2 regions of the Cytobacillus sp. T106 genome follow, and region 2 is predicted to be linked to the other one. Evidence: riboswitches for the same ligand, from Rfam matches in the RefSeq annotation. Region 2 holds a riboswitch; the other holds the start of a gene.

Region 1 (6,035 bases), on a different contig from region 2:
CTGCTCCAACATAAAAAAACTTGTAGATATCCCCGCTCATTCCCTAGCATGATTTCCCGCAGAGTTTAATAGAATTAAAGAGCAGTAGTAATTTGAAGCAGAACCGCAACCAAATTCTTCACGGGAGACTTGCTGATGAATATCCAAAAGCATTACAGCCGATTAGCAGATCTATCTCTTAACAGCAGCCTGGCAGCACTAGTGCCTCTATTTTTCATCCTTCCGGCCTGCCTGGTTATGCTGCCGGGCAGGGAGCTGGTGCTGGCAGCTGTGCCTTTTCTTTTGTACAGCTTTGGCTGCTATCAGATGAGTGTGCTCCATCAGGCAAGGTCAAGAGCGGTGGACAGGCTGGACAGCTGCCAATATCACGGGAAGCTATTGGAAGAAAATCATCTGCTGGTTTCCCATCTTCCTTCTGCTTCTTTAAGAATGGTCTTATTTACCCCTGACGGCCAGCTCGCTGGAGAACTGAGAGATTCGTACGTGACCTTACTAGGGAAACTTTGCCCCTCTTTTCTTTCCAGGTCATTTCAGCGGGAATACGGATTATACAATCGATCAGGCAACCTGATGATCCTTTTTCTGTCGAGGAAGAATAAAGTGGATATTTTCAGGGCTGACCGCCGCTATATTGGGACGATGCAATTTATTCATAAACCAGGAGGATCGGCTGTCATACGATTCCGCCAGAAGACGCTTTCCGTTCGAAGGGAAAAGTTTTTCCTGGATTGCAGGATTGGATGGGATGGCGGGAAAGAATTGATGAGCTACAAAAAGGGTCTGATGCCTGTAAGCTGGGCTGAGAAATTTCAAAATCCTAATATGGAGGTTATGGCATTTAATGACAATGCCGGACCGAAAGAGAGGATTTTGGCATTGGCAGCAATCGCTAAGCTGTTTGCTGACGGATGATGATCGCAAGCAGTCAGGTTTTGAAGTGCTTATATATGGGAATCTATCACTAAGATCGTATAATGCAAAAGAGCGGAGGATAAAGTGATGGATAACAGCTATGAAAATTGCATCAAAGCGTGTCTGGATTGCCTGGAAGCATGCGAGGTTTCCTTTAAGAAAACCCTGGAAGAAGCAGATGCCGGGAAAAAGTCTGAGGCAATCAGGCTGTACAGAGACAGTGCCGATATTTGCGCGCTGACAATCAAGGCGCTTGAGTCAGATAGCGATTTTATAAAAAAATATACTCTGCTCTGTTCAAGGATAGTTGATCAATGTGCAGAACAATGCAAGCAGTTTGAACAAGCTCATTGCATGAACTCTGCAGAAAAATGCTATATTTGTGCAGAAGAATGCAGAAAGCTTGCTGCTTGAAGGGACACGAAATAGACAAACACAATCCGGCCGGCGTGCCGGTTTTTTTATTGCCGCCTGTTTACTTAGATCACATAGCATATTAAAATGGTGTTCTAGCACGAATATTCAAGCCTATGCAGCTTAGGCCTGCTAAGGACATATAAGAATGCTAATAATAGCCCGAGGTGTAGAATGAAAAAGTTTCTTCTTGTTGCAGGGATCATTTTGCTGGCTTTATTCGTTATTGATAAGACGTTCTTAAAGGATAAAGGGGTCGTAAACAAGGTGCTGCCGGCTGAAAAATATGAAAGGCTGGAGAATCCGGAGGAAATAGCGGTGGGGATTGAACCGGGCAATAAAGCACCGGACTTTACTCTGACTGATTTAGAGGGAAAAACAGTGAGCCTCAGTGATTATAAAGGCAAGAGGGTTTTTCTTAATTTTTGGGCAAGCTGGTGCCCGCCCTGCAAGGCCGAAATGCCTGATATGCAGGAGCTTTACGAAGAAAAAGCAATCGGGGATTTTGAAATCTTGGCTGTCAACATGACATTTATTGAAAAGAACAAAGGCGATGAAATGGACTTTGTAAAGGACCACGGTCTTACCTTTCCCATTCCGCTTGATGTGAAGGGACAGGTCATGGGGGAGTATGAGATTATGGCTTATCCGACCAGCTTTTTTATAGATTCTGACGGAATTATCAGAAGCAGGGTTATGGGCGCTGTGGATAAGGATTTTATAGAGAAAGAAAGCAAAAGGCTTCCATGATGTTCATGGAAGCCTTTCTTCTGTATCTGTCGGCAAAATATCAGATGATGCTGCCTGCAGGCGTTCCTTGATCTTCCTCTTTCTGTAAAGCATCATGCCGGCTTCCCCGATATCCCCGACTGCTGAGCGGTTGATGAATGCACCGAAGACAAGCCCTGCAATCGGCACCATCTGAAAAAGCTTCTTCCAGCCAAACTGATCACGATAAGCAAAGACAACTTCACGCCATCCCTGGATCTCTGATGCGATTTCCCGCTGTACATCCTCTTCCGGCGAATCGATATCGGAAAGCTGCCTGAGAATCGCCTGCTTGCCAACGATGTCAGCAGATACAAACTGCAGCGCCTTGACGATGAACAGTCGTTCTTTCTTGCTTTTCGGATCATAGCCATAGCAGATGGCAATATCCTGAAGGGTCTTCAGCTGCATCCCGAGAAGAACTGGAATATCAAGGCTTAAAGTAAACAATCCTCCAAACCCTGTCCCTGCCCCCTGAATGGCTGCAAGCTTCTTCCTGGAGCCTGTCAGCTTTTCTGCTGCTCCGTCCATCTCCTTGATTGAAAGTACAGCAGTATCTTCAAGAGTATTTACATTCCGCCCCGGATAATAAGATTTAATGGAATTAGAGGTGCTTAAATAGCTGCCGCCCGTCTGTATATAGCTGCCGAGCTCATCAAGCATAACACCCATCTTTTTTTGAATGATGGCTGGGGTCAGCTTGTCCAGCACCTTAAATGGGAGCCTGCCGATTTTTTCCCAAAACCATAGGCCGCTTTGATCAGCTTCCCATTCCTGGCATTTCTGCAGCTCAGACTGCAGCTCTTGTTTGGTCTCCTGCATTGTTGTAATATTCCTTTCTGATTGTAATAGTCATAATACGTTTGTCCCCATCCAAAGGTTTCAGGTGCAAAAGCACTATTTTAATTAATTTTAGCGGCTCATAAGTTCTCTGAATTGTCGTAAGAGATAATTCATGATAAGATGCCTTTAATATTATAAATATAATATTCCTTCGGGGTCGGGTGAAAGTCCCAACCGGCGGTGATGAGGCATGCCTCTTAGTCCGTGACCCGGCTTTACGCTTAGTGAAGACGGTGGATTTGGTGAAATTCCAAAGCCGACAGTTATAGTCTGGATGGGAGAAGGAATGGATGTATGAACCGCGTTTTTAACATTGTGTTTTGAACGCTTATTTCGTCATGTCTAATTTGGCCCCGTACTAATTCTGTACGGGGCCTGCTGTTTTTTCTGGAGAGAAAAAATTGAACGATAGGAAAAGAGGGTGTACATATGACAGATGAAGATTATATGGATCTGGCCCTGTCCCTGGCCAGGAAAACAATCGGGCAGACCAGTCCCAATCCATGTGTCGGCGCCGTTGTGGTAAAAGATGGACAGATTGCAGGGATGGGGGCTCATTTAAAGGCTGGCACCCAGCATGCTGAAGTCCATGCCATCCGGATGGCGGATGGACTTGCCAGGGGAGCAGAGATCTACGTAACACTCGAACCATGCAGCCATCATGGAAAGACTCCTCCCTGTGCAGACCTGATCATCGAATCGGGGATCAAGAGGGTGGTCATTGCCTCAATAGATCCCAACCCGATTGTCGCCGGCCGCGGGATTGCCAAGCTTGAAGCAGCAGGGATAGAAGTGGAAGTTGGAATCAGGCGGGAAGAAGCGGAAGAAATAAATAGCGCATTCTTTCATTTCATGAGGACCAGCAGGCCATATGTAACGATAAAGGCCGCCGCATCATTCGACGGCAAAACAGCAGCGAACACTGGTGACAGCCAATGGATTACCTCTCCAGAATCCAGGGAAGATGTACACCGGCTAAGACATGAACATGACGCAATATTGACGGGCGTAAACACAGTCATCCATGACAACCCCCAGCTTACCGCCAGACTGCCCCGAGGCGGAAAAAACCCTATTAGAGTAATACTGGATTCCACATTAAGGATCCCCGGTGATGCAGCTATCCTGCATGATCAAAAAGCGCCGGTCATCATTTTTACCGGCAGCAATTATGACAACAGCAAGGCGGAGCAAATCAAAGCTCTGGGCACGGAGCTTGTACATTTTCCTGAGGAAGAGGTGCCAGCAGGCAAGGTGCTTGAGGAATTAGGAACAAGGCAGATTCTTTCTGTCTTTGTTGAAGGCGGTTCTGAAATCCATGCTTCTTTCATTAAGGAAGGGCTATTTCAGCAGATCATTCTGTATGCAGCCCCCAAAATCATAGGGGGAAGAAAAGCTGTCCCATTCATCGGGGGAGAAGGGATCTCTTCAATGGATCAATCCACTCCTTTGGCATTTAAATCGGCCGAACGCATCGGTCCGGACCTGAAAATTATTGCGGTGCCGCAGCCGGAGGAGGGCCATCATGTTCACAGGATTAATTGAGGAAGTCGGCAGGGTTGAACAGATTGTCCACCAGGGGAAAACTTTAAAGCTCAGCATATCCGCCGGCAGGATACTTGAAGATGCGGGGATTGGCGACAGCATTGCCGTAAATGGCGTTTGCCTGACAATCACTGATTTTACCGAGAGAAAATTCAGCGCTGATGTTATGCCTGAAACATACCATTCTACCAGCCTTGCCGAATTGAAGCGCAATAGCCCTGTAAATCTTGAAAGAGCCATGAAAGCTGGCGGCCGATTTGGGGGGCATTTGGTATCAGGGCATATAGATGCCAGAGGCAGGATCATTAGAAAAAGGCATGAAGAAAATGCCATCTATTATGAAATCGAAGTGCCGGAGGAATGGTCCCATTTGCCAGTGGATAAAGGTTCCATAGCTGTAGATGGTGTTTCGCTGACCATTTTTGAAGCGGGAGCTTCTTCCCTGACAGTCTCCCTTATTCCCCATACCGCAGGTCATACGATCCTGGGAGGGAAGGAAGCAGGGGAAACTGTGAATCTTGAGTTTGATATGCTTGGGAAATATATTTACAGCTTTATGAATAAGGCTGCCGCCAAGCCGGAAAAGAAAACTGTTTCAGAGGCGCTTCTGAGGGAAAACGGCTTTTTGTGACAGCGTGATAACTAGCTTAAGCAATAAAAGAAGGCATGTCTTTCACCCAGGAATGAATGGGGAAAAATCTGACCTTAACCAAAGGAGAGCTGTAACCATGTTCAATACAATCGAAGACGCTATTGCAGAACTAAAGAAAGGCCGGCCTGTGATTGTAAGTGATGATGAAGACCGGGAAAACGAAGGCGATCTGGTTGCTCTTGCTGAGTTTGCCGGGCCGGAAACCATTAACTTCATGGCAAAGGAGGGGAGGGGTCTGATTTGCATGCCAGTAACAGAGGAGCTTGCAGTCAGGCTCGGCCTCCATCCCATGGTTGATGTTAATACAGACAGCCATGGTACAGCTTTCACAGTCAGTGTTGATTATAAGGAGACGAAGACAGGCATCAGCGCATTTGAAAGGGCACAGACCATCGAAAAACTTCTCGATGAAAGCTCGGTTCCTGAAGATTTTGCCCGTCCTGGACATGTATTTCCTTTGATTTCCAAAGAAGGCGGTGTCCTAAGGAGGGCAGGCCATACAGAGGCGGCAGTTGACCTGGCTCGTCTGGCCGGGGCAAAGCCAGCAGGAGTCATCTGTGAAATCATGAAGGACGATGGCTCCATGGCATTAGTGGATGACCTGAAAGAAATGGCCGAGAAATTCAATCTAAAGATGATTACTATCAAAGACCTGATAGAGTACCGTCTTGAACATGATTCTCTCGTTAAAAGAGAGGCGGAGATATCGCTTCCTACTGAGTATGGACAATTCAAAGCGGTTGGCTATACAAATAAACTGGATGGCAAAGAGCATATTGCCCTTGTAAAGGGAGAAATTTCAGAAGAGGAGCCTGTGCTTCTGAGGGTGCATTCAGAATGCCTGACCGGAGATGTGTTTGGTTCGAACCGCTGTGACTGCGGCCCTCAGCTTGAAGCAGCC
Region 2 (6,035 bases):
GCAAGAAGCAGCAGCTGTGTTGCATACAAGTGGAACAAGAGGTCTTTATCGGATAATTCCTTGATTATTTCCATATGCTTTTTTTTCATTATGATCGCTCACTTATTGATTAGCATTCCGGCAAGGAGTTCTTTCCAGCCAGCCCTGGCCAGTCCGGAAGATTCCTCTGCCTGTCCAAAATATTTTTCCAGATCCAGACCGCAAATATCGCAGCAGGAAAGATTTTCAGGCTTTTTGCCTTCCTGAAAATATTCTGCGATTTTTTCCCTCCGGCATGATTTCGAATGGATCCAGCGGCCCACTTCCGCAATTTGCCCGTTTTTTATAAGGACCCTTCTGCGGAGAAACTCATTGATCCTGCCAGGAAGATTGTCCGCTCCCTCATCCCGCAGCCTGTCAGAAAGCTCGGTCAGCACCCGCCACTGGATGTCGGTCAGCCCTGCAGGCAGGCGGAATTCTTTTTCATTCTCTGACAGCTCTGAAGCGCCAAGCCCCTGCGTTTTAAGCAAGGAGAAAACGTAATCAACCTGGTGTTCAGAAGGAAGCTCAGCTTCAGCAAGCTGCAGGGGCAGCTGCTCATCACCCGGCGCCCAAAGAAGGACGGCGGCGCTTGCTTTGCCATCCCTTCCGGCCCGCCCGATCTCCTGCAGGTAGGACTCCAGCTGGAGAGGCATATGGAAGTGGACAACAAAACGGATATCGCTTTTGTTGATCCCCATGCCGAAAGCACTTGTGGCACAAACAATGTCAATCTGGCCGTTTACAAATTGCTGCTGGATCAGGATACGGCTTTCCTGATCCATCCCGCCATGGTAGGCCATCACCTTTTTTGAGCATTTCTCTTTTAGAGACAGAGCTGCCTGTTCGGCCATTTTCTTGCTGGAAAAATATATAATCCCCGGTCCGCTGAACAGCTGAACAAGTTCCTGCAGCCTTGATGCCTTTGCCTGGTAGCCGCTGTGCTTCTCGACAGTCAGGCTGATATTGGGCCTGTCCACAGAAGAAATGACCTGCTCACAGCTTTCCACCTCAAGCCTTGAAATGATATCATTTACTGTCTCGGGTGTCGCGGTAGCTGTCAGTGCCAGTGTCAGCGGACTGCCAAGCTGTTTTCTAGTTTCGCCAAGGCGAAGATAATCCGGCCTGAAATCATAGCCCCACTGTGAAATGCAATGGGCTTCATCTACTACAAATAATGCAATCCTCAGCTTCTTGATCATATTGAGCACAGAAGCTGTATTAAGCATTTCAGGAGAAATAAAGATGAATTTAAAGCTCTGAAGGCTGTCAAAAGCCCAGCGCTTTTCCTCAAAGCTTAAAAATGAGTTGAGTGCAACGACCCTTTTTTCACCGTTCATCTTCATCTGTTCTACCTGGTCCTGCATCAAGGAAAGGAGCGGCGAAACGATGAGAACAGTGCCCTCAAGCAAGTAGCCCGGCAGCTGGTAGCAGATGGATTTCCCTGTGCCGGTCGGAAGCATTGCCAGTGTATGCCGTCCATCCAGGATGGAGGAAATGGCCTCCCTTTGCCCTTTTCTAAAAGATGAGAAGCCGAAATATCTATGGAGCTCTTTTTCAAGCATCATTTCCGTCGCCATACTTGGCCATCACCAGCCTTATTTCAAAATACTCCGCACCGCCTGCCAGCCGCCTGATATGCTTAAGCTGCCGTGACTCGGCATTCATGGCTGCACTCCTGATAAGTTCCTGCTTTTCGGCCTGTACATAGGGATCGATGCTGAACCCCTCTACATTCAGAGCCAGCTCTACAATATGGTCTTCTATTGTGCTTCTTTTAAGTCCCCTTGCCTGAATGATCTTGTCCAGGCAAACACCCTGCTTCAGCATCATATACGTCTTCTGCGCGGACTGTGTCAGCGGAATGGATGACTCTTCGCCGGTAAATAATAACCGGAGGACAGGAAAGCTGCTGCGGTCTTCCATGATGCGAACAATCAGATAGTGCAGGATGGACAGGAAGCAGAACCGGTAATAATCGCTGTCAAAATTCATAGCCTCAGCTGCCTGTTCAGATGTCAGGCCAATATGGCCGGCACCAGTAAGCCTTAGGACAATGATAGAAGGATCGGTCTCTCTGTATGATTCCAGCAAAGCCTCCAGCTCACCATAAAGTCCGGCAGCGAGGGCCTTTTTATCCATCTTCGCTTCGCGCAGGGCTTTTTTCAGCCAAATATGGGCGGCCCTTCTTCTTTGGATCGGAATATAATGTGAATTATTATGGCTAAGCTGGGAAACCACCTGAACGAGCAGCGACAGCCTCTCCCAAAAAAGGGCAGACTTGTCATGAAGCTTCCACCCATTCAATGATGATGGAATTGGCGTTTTCTGCAGCTGGGCAGCAAGGGCTGAAGCTCCCTCGTCTGTGACCATGTAATGAAGCTCTTCCTTCTCTTGGATCAAGCCTTGTTTTTCCAGATGCTTTATCTTCTCATCAAGATCAGCCCTCTCCAGTGAAGGGCAAGTCTGGAATAAAGCGCCAAGCTGGAATAGATGGGCATCCTGAATTGTCTGCGATGACTTTTTTCCATTCAGCAGATGATAGATCGAATAGATGGTCCTCTCGCCGTTCAGCTTGTCCAGACAGTATAAAATAATCATTTGCAGATAGTTAATAGGCATAAAATTCACCTTGCTTGTATATTTTTAGCCTTTTTGCTAATATAACACTTTAAAGCGGCAATATATATTACATTTTTAAGCAGCCTGTTCCTTTATATTATTTTAACATGTTTAGAAATAACCAGGCTGTTTTAAAACATGCACACAGGGTATTAAATGTTGCAAACCCTGATGTGATAAGCATTCTCAATACATTTTCTATTGAAAAGTAAAGAAAGCACACTTACAATAGGTGTATGAGGAAAGAGTTTCCGTACGGCAGAAAGCGGAAACGGCGACTATTTCGGTTAATTGATTGGGAGGTTTTTTACATGGCAAAGTATACAATTGTTGACAAAGAAACATGTATTGCATGCGGCGCATGCGGAGCTGCTGCTCCAGATATTTATGATTATGATGATGAAGGCATTGCATTTGTTACACTTGATGAAAATGAAGGCATCGTTGAAATTCCTGATGTATTAATAGACGATATGATGGATGCATTTGAAGGCTGCCCGACTGATTCCATCAAAGTTGCGGATGAGCCGTTTGAGGGCGATGCCCTTAAATTTGAATAGCAGACACTGAAAAACAGCCTCCTTTTCGAGGCTGTTTTTTTATGTTTTGTCTCCCGCCGGACACTAGGCATGCTTTAGGAAATCGGTCTTGCAAAAGCTGCCGCAGGACAAGGTGTTCACTGTCTGCATCCTAAGGATTCAGGCTCTTCTCGCTCTTTCTCTTGCCTGACTTTAAATTTGCACATAAAAAAAACTGCAGTGCAGGCTGCAGTTTTTCCTTTATTTATGCAGCACTGCGGTATGCAGACTGCTTATTGATCCATGGGTTCATTTTGGCAAACAGAAGCATGAAGATCCCGGTGATGATCAGGCCTTTTACGATGTTGAACGGCAGGATGGCTGTTACAACCATTGTGCGCGTTTCAGGCGCTGACATGGCAGGCATGTTCAGGAACAGCGTATAGGCAGGCAAAATGATGAAATAATTCAGGATGCTCATCAGCACTGCCATGATGAAGGTTGAAATGACCAGGGCAGCTGTCATGCCTTTATTCGTCCTCAGTTTATTGTAGATATAATAGGTTGGAAGCACGAAAAGGATTCCGGCAGCAAAGTTTGCCAAATGTCCTACCGGTACACCGGTGGCGCTTCCTGTCATAAAATAATCCAGTACATTTTTAAATAATTCCACAAGTATCCCTGCAGCCGGACCAAAGATCAACGCAGCAATCAATGCAGGTATGTCGCTGAAGTCAATCATTAAGAATTTCGGAAACGGCGGTATCGGGAAATTCAGCAGCATCAGTACGTATGATATGCTGCTCAGCATTGCAATTGAAACCAAAGCTTTAATAGAAAATTTCTTCATGTTATTCCTCTCTCCTTTTTAGGATCCATCTCACCTAAAGAAGAAAGGTTCGGCAAAAAAAGCCAGTGCCATTGAAATAGAAATCCCCCAAGCAAACTGCTTGAGGGAGAATTTACAAAGGCAAGCTTAATAAACGTTCAATTCCTGCATCTTTTGAACGTTTGCAGAACCTCCATCTTCTCCCATCCAGACTGTACTGTCGGCTTTGGAATCTCACCAAATCCTGCCCAATAAAACAGGCTCGCGGGCTTAGAGCAACTTGCCTCATCACCGCCGGTCGGGAATTTCACCCTGCCCCGAAGATAGACCATATTAAATTATATTTGAACCCCTAATTGGAATTCTGAATTTATTATACTGAAAAAAAACCCTCTTGTGAAGAAAATTGCTCTAACTTTTTGCCGGATCCCTTAGTCCCCACTCAGATCGTCACTATGGACCTTGATGCCCGCTTTGCACTAACTACTTCTTCTCAAGCGCCCGGATAAATTCCCGCATATAATCCGGAAGATCAGGCGGCCTCCTGCTTGATACAATATGGCCGTCCGTTACAGCAGGCTCATCAACCCAGATTGCTCCTGCATTCTCCATATCATCCTTGATTCCCGGGGTACTCGTGACTGTGCGGCCTTCAAGGATCTTTGCAGATATAAGCACCCATCCTGCATGGCATATCTGTCCGATCGGTTTCTTCGCTTCATCCATTTCCCTGATGAGTGAAATAACTTCCGGGAACCTCCTGATTTTATCAGGCGCCCATCCGCCCGGCACCAGGATGGCGTCATAATCATCAGCGGAGATCTCTGAATAGGCATAATCGGACTTCGCCTGGACCCCGTACTTCCCCAGATATGTTTCATTCGCTGTTTCACCTGCCAGCTCTACAATGGCCCCTTCTTCCCGAAGCCGCAGAATGGGATACCAAAGCTCCAGGTCTTCAAACTCGTGATGTACCAAGCTGATAATTTTTTTGCCTTCCAGTCTCATAAATAAGCACTCCTTTTTTCATGGTTACAGTCATTCTACCCCTAATCTGCCTGCATGTCTCCCCTCCGGCCCTGGCCCCCCCGGCAGATTTAGGCTTTTCCTGGCTTTTTTTGCCGAATCCCAACTTGTTTTGTCATGAGGGAAGGAATGTCTTCCTGTTTGCAGTATTTGTAAGATAAAGGAGTGATGAAAATGAATACAAATAAAGCTGCCAGCTCTTTGGGAGTATCGCCGAGCACAATCCAGCGCTGGGTTAAACAGTTCGGTCTTGAAGTCGGAAGGAACGAACTTGGCCACTACCATTTTGAGGAAGATCAATTAGAAATCCTGAAAGATATACAATCCCAGATCCAGAACGGTGCCCTTGTCCATGAGGTAAAGCTCTCGGTCCAAAAAACACCGGAAGTGAAGCAGCAGAATGAGGATCACTCTGTTCAAATAAAGGAATTGGCAGATAAGGTCACCCAGCTGGATTCCCGGCTTGATTCCAAGGCTGATGACGTCGTTTCCTACCAGCTGCTGCAGCACCGCCGTGAAATTGAAGATCTGAAGACCCAGCTGCTGCAGATGGCTGAAAAGGTAGCTCAGCTCGAAGCTTCATCACAAATTGCTGCTTCTGATCAGCTCCCTGTTTTTGATCATCCTTCGATCAAAAGAAGCTGGAAGAAAAAGAATATTATCAGCATGCTTTTCGGTTTTTGAGCACGCCACGGGGGCGGTGCTTTTTTTTTCAAAGCGGCAGACTTCGCACGTCAGGCTGCCGCTGCTGAAGCCTTTAGAATAAAAGCCTGCAGTCCAGGAACCGGGTCTGGCCGGAATGTATTGCCAGGGTCAAAGGCTCTTCTTTTTTGTGCTTGAAGTAAGGAATCAGGACTCTGCCGGATCTATGGGTGCTTGACTCTCCAGCAAAATGACGGTCATGTACTCATTCAGGCTCCTGGGATACATAAACACTCCCCAAATCGGGCAGTCATGTACTCATTCGGGCATCTGCGTTCCTTAATAGAACAAGGCTTTCCCGCATTTCTAAAAAAAAACTT

What was found. A riboswitch is a leader RNA that binds a small molecule or an ion and turns the genes downstream of it on or off. The one in region 2 is predicted to bind FMN.
Region 1: linked by a shared signal. The riboswitch ahead of ribD (bifunctional diaminohydroxyphosphoribosylaminopyrimidine deaminase/5-amino-6-(5-phosphoribosylamino)uracil reductase RibD) and the one ahead of ABU165_RS03145 (ECF transporter S component) in region 2 are both predicted to bind FMN.

The regions. Positions count from the first base shown of each region.
Region 1 covers NZ_JBEUMK010000027.1:7,286-13,320, forward strand. Annotated here, with positions in the region: gene ABU165_RS24550 (hypothetical protein) at 136-912, shown strand; gene ABU165_RS24555 (four-helix bundle copper-binding protein) at 1,000-1,326, shown strand; gene ABU165_RS24560 (TlpA disulfide reductase family protein) at 1,501-2,076, shown strand; gene ABU165_RS24565 (EcsC family protein) at 2,080-2,916, opposite strand; FMN riboswitch at 3,081-3,227, shown strand; gene ribD (bifunctional diaminohydroxyphosphoribosylaminopyrimidine deaminase/5-amino-6-(5-phosphoribosylamino)uracil reductase RibD) at 3,367-4,482, shown strand; gene ribE (riboflavin synthase) at 4,463-5,113, shown strand; gene ABU165_RS24580 (bifunctional 3,4-dihydroxy-2-butanone-4-phosphate synthase/GTP cyclohydrolase II) at 5,211-6,035, shown strand, end outside.
Region 2 covers NZ_JBEUMK010000001.1:626,575-632,609, reverse strand. Annotated here, with positions in the region: gene ABU165_RS03165 (CPBP family intramembrane glutamic endopeptidase) at 1-89, opposite strand, end outside; gene ABU165_RS03160 (RecQ family ATP-dependent DNA helicase) at 99-1,598, opposite strand; gene ABU165_RS03155 (YpbB family protein) at 1,576-2,640, opposite strand; gene ABU165_RS03150 (ferredoxin) at 2,952-3,200, shown strand; gene ABU165_RS03145 (ECF transporter S component) at 3,424-4,008, opposite strand; FMN riboswitch at 4,179-4,316, opposite strand; gene ABU165_RS03140 (type 1 glutamine amidotransferase domain-containing protein) at 4,471-4,995, opposite strand; gene ABU165_RS03135 (MerR family transcriptional regulator) at 5,188-5,697, shown strand.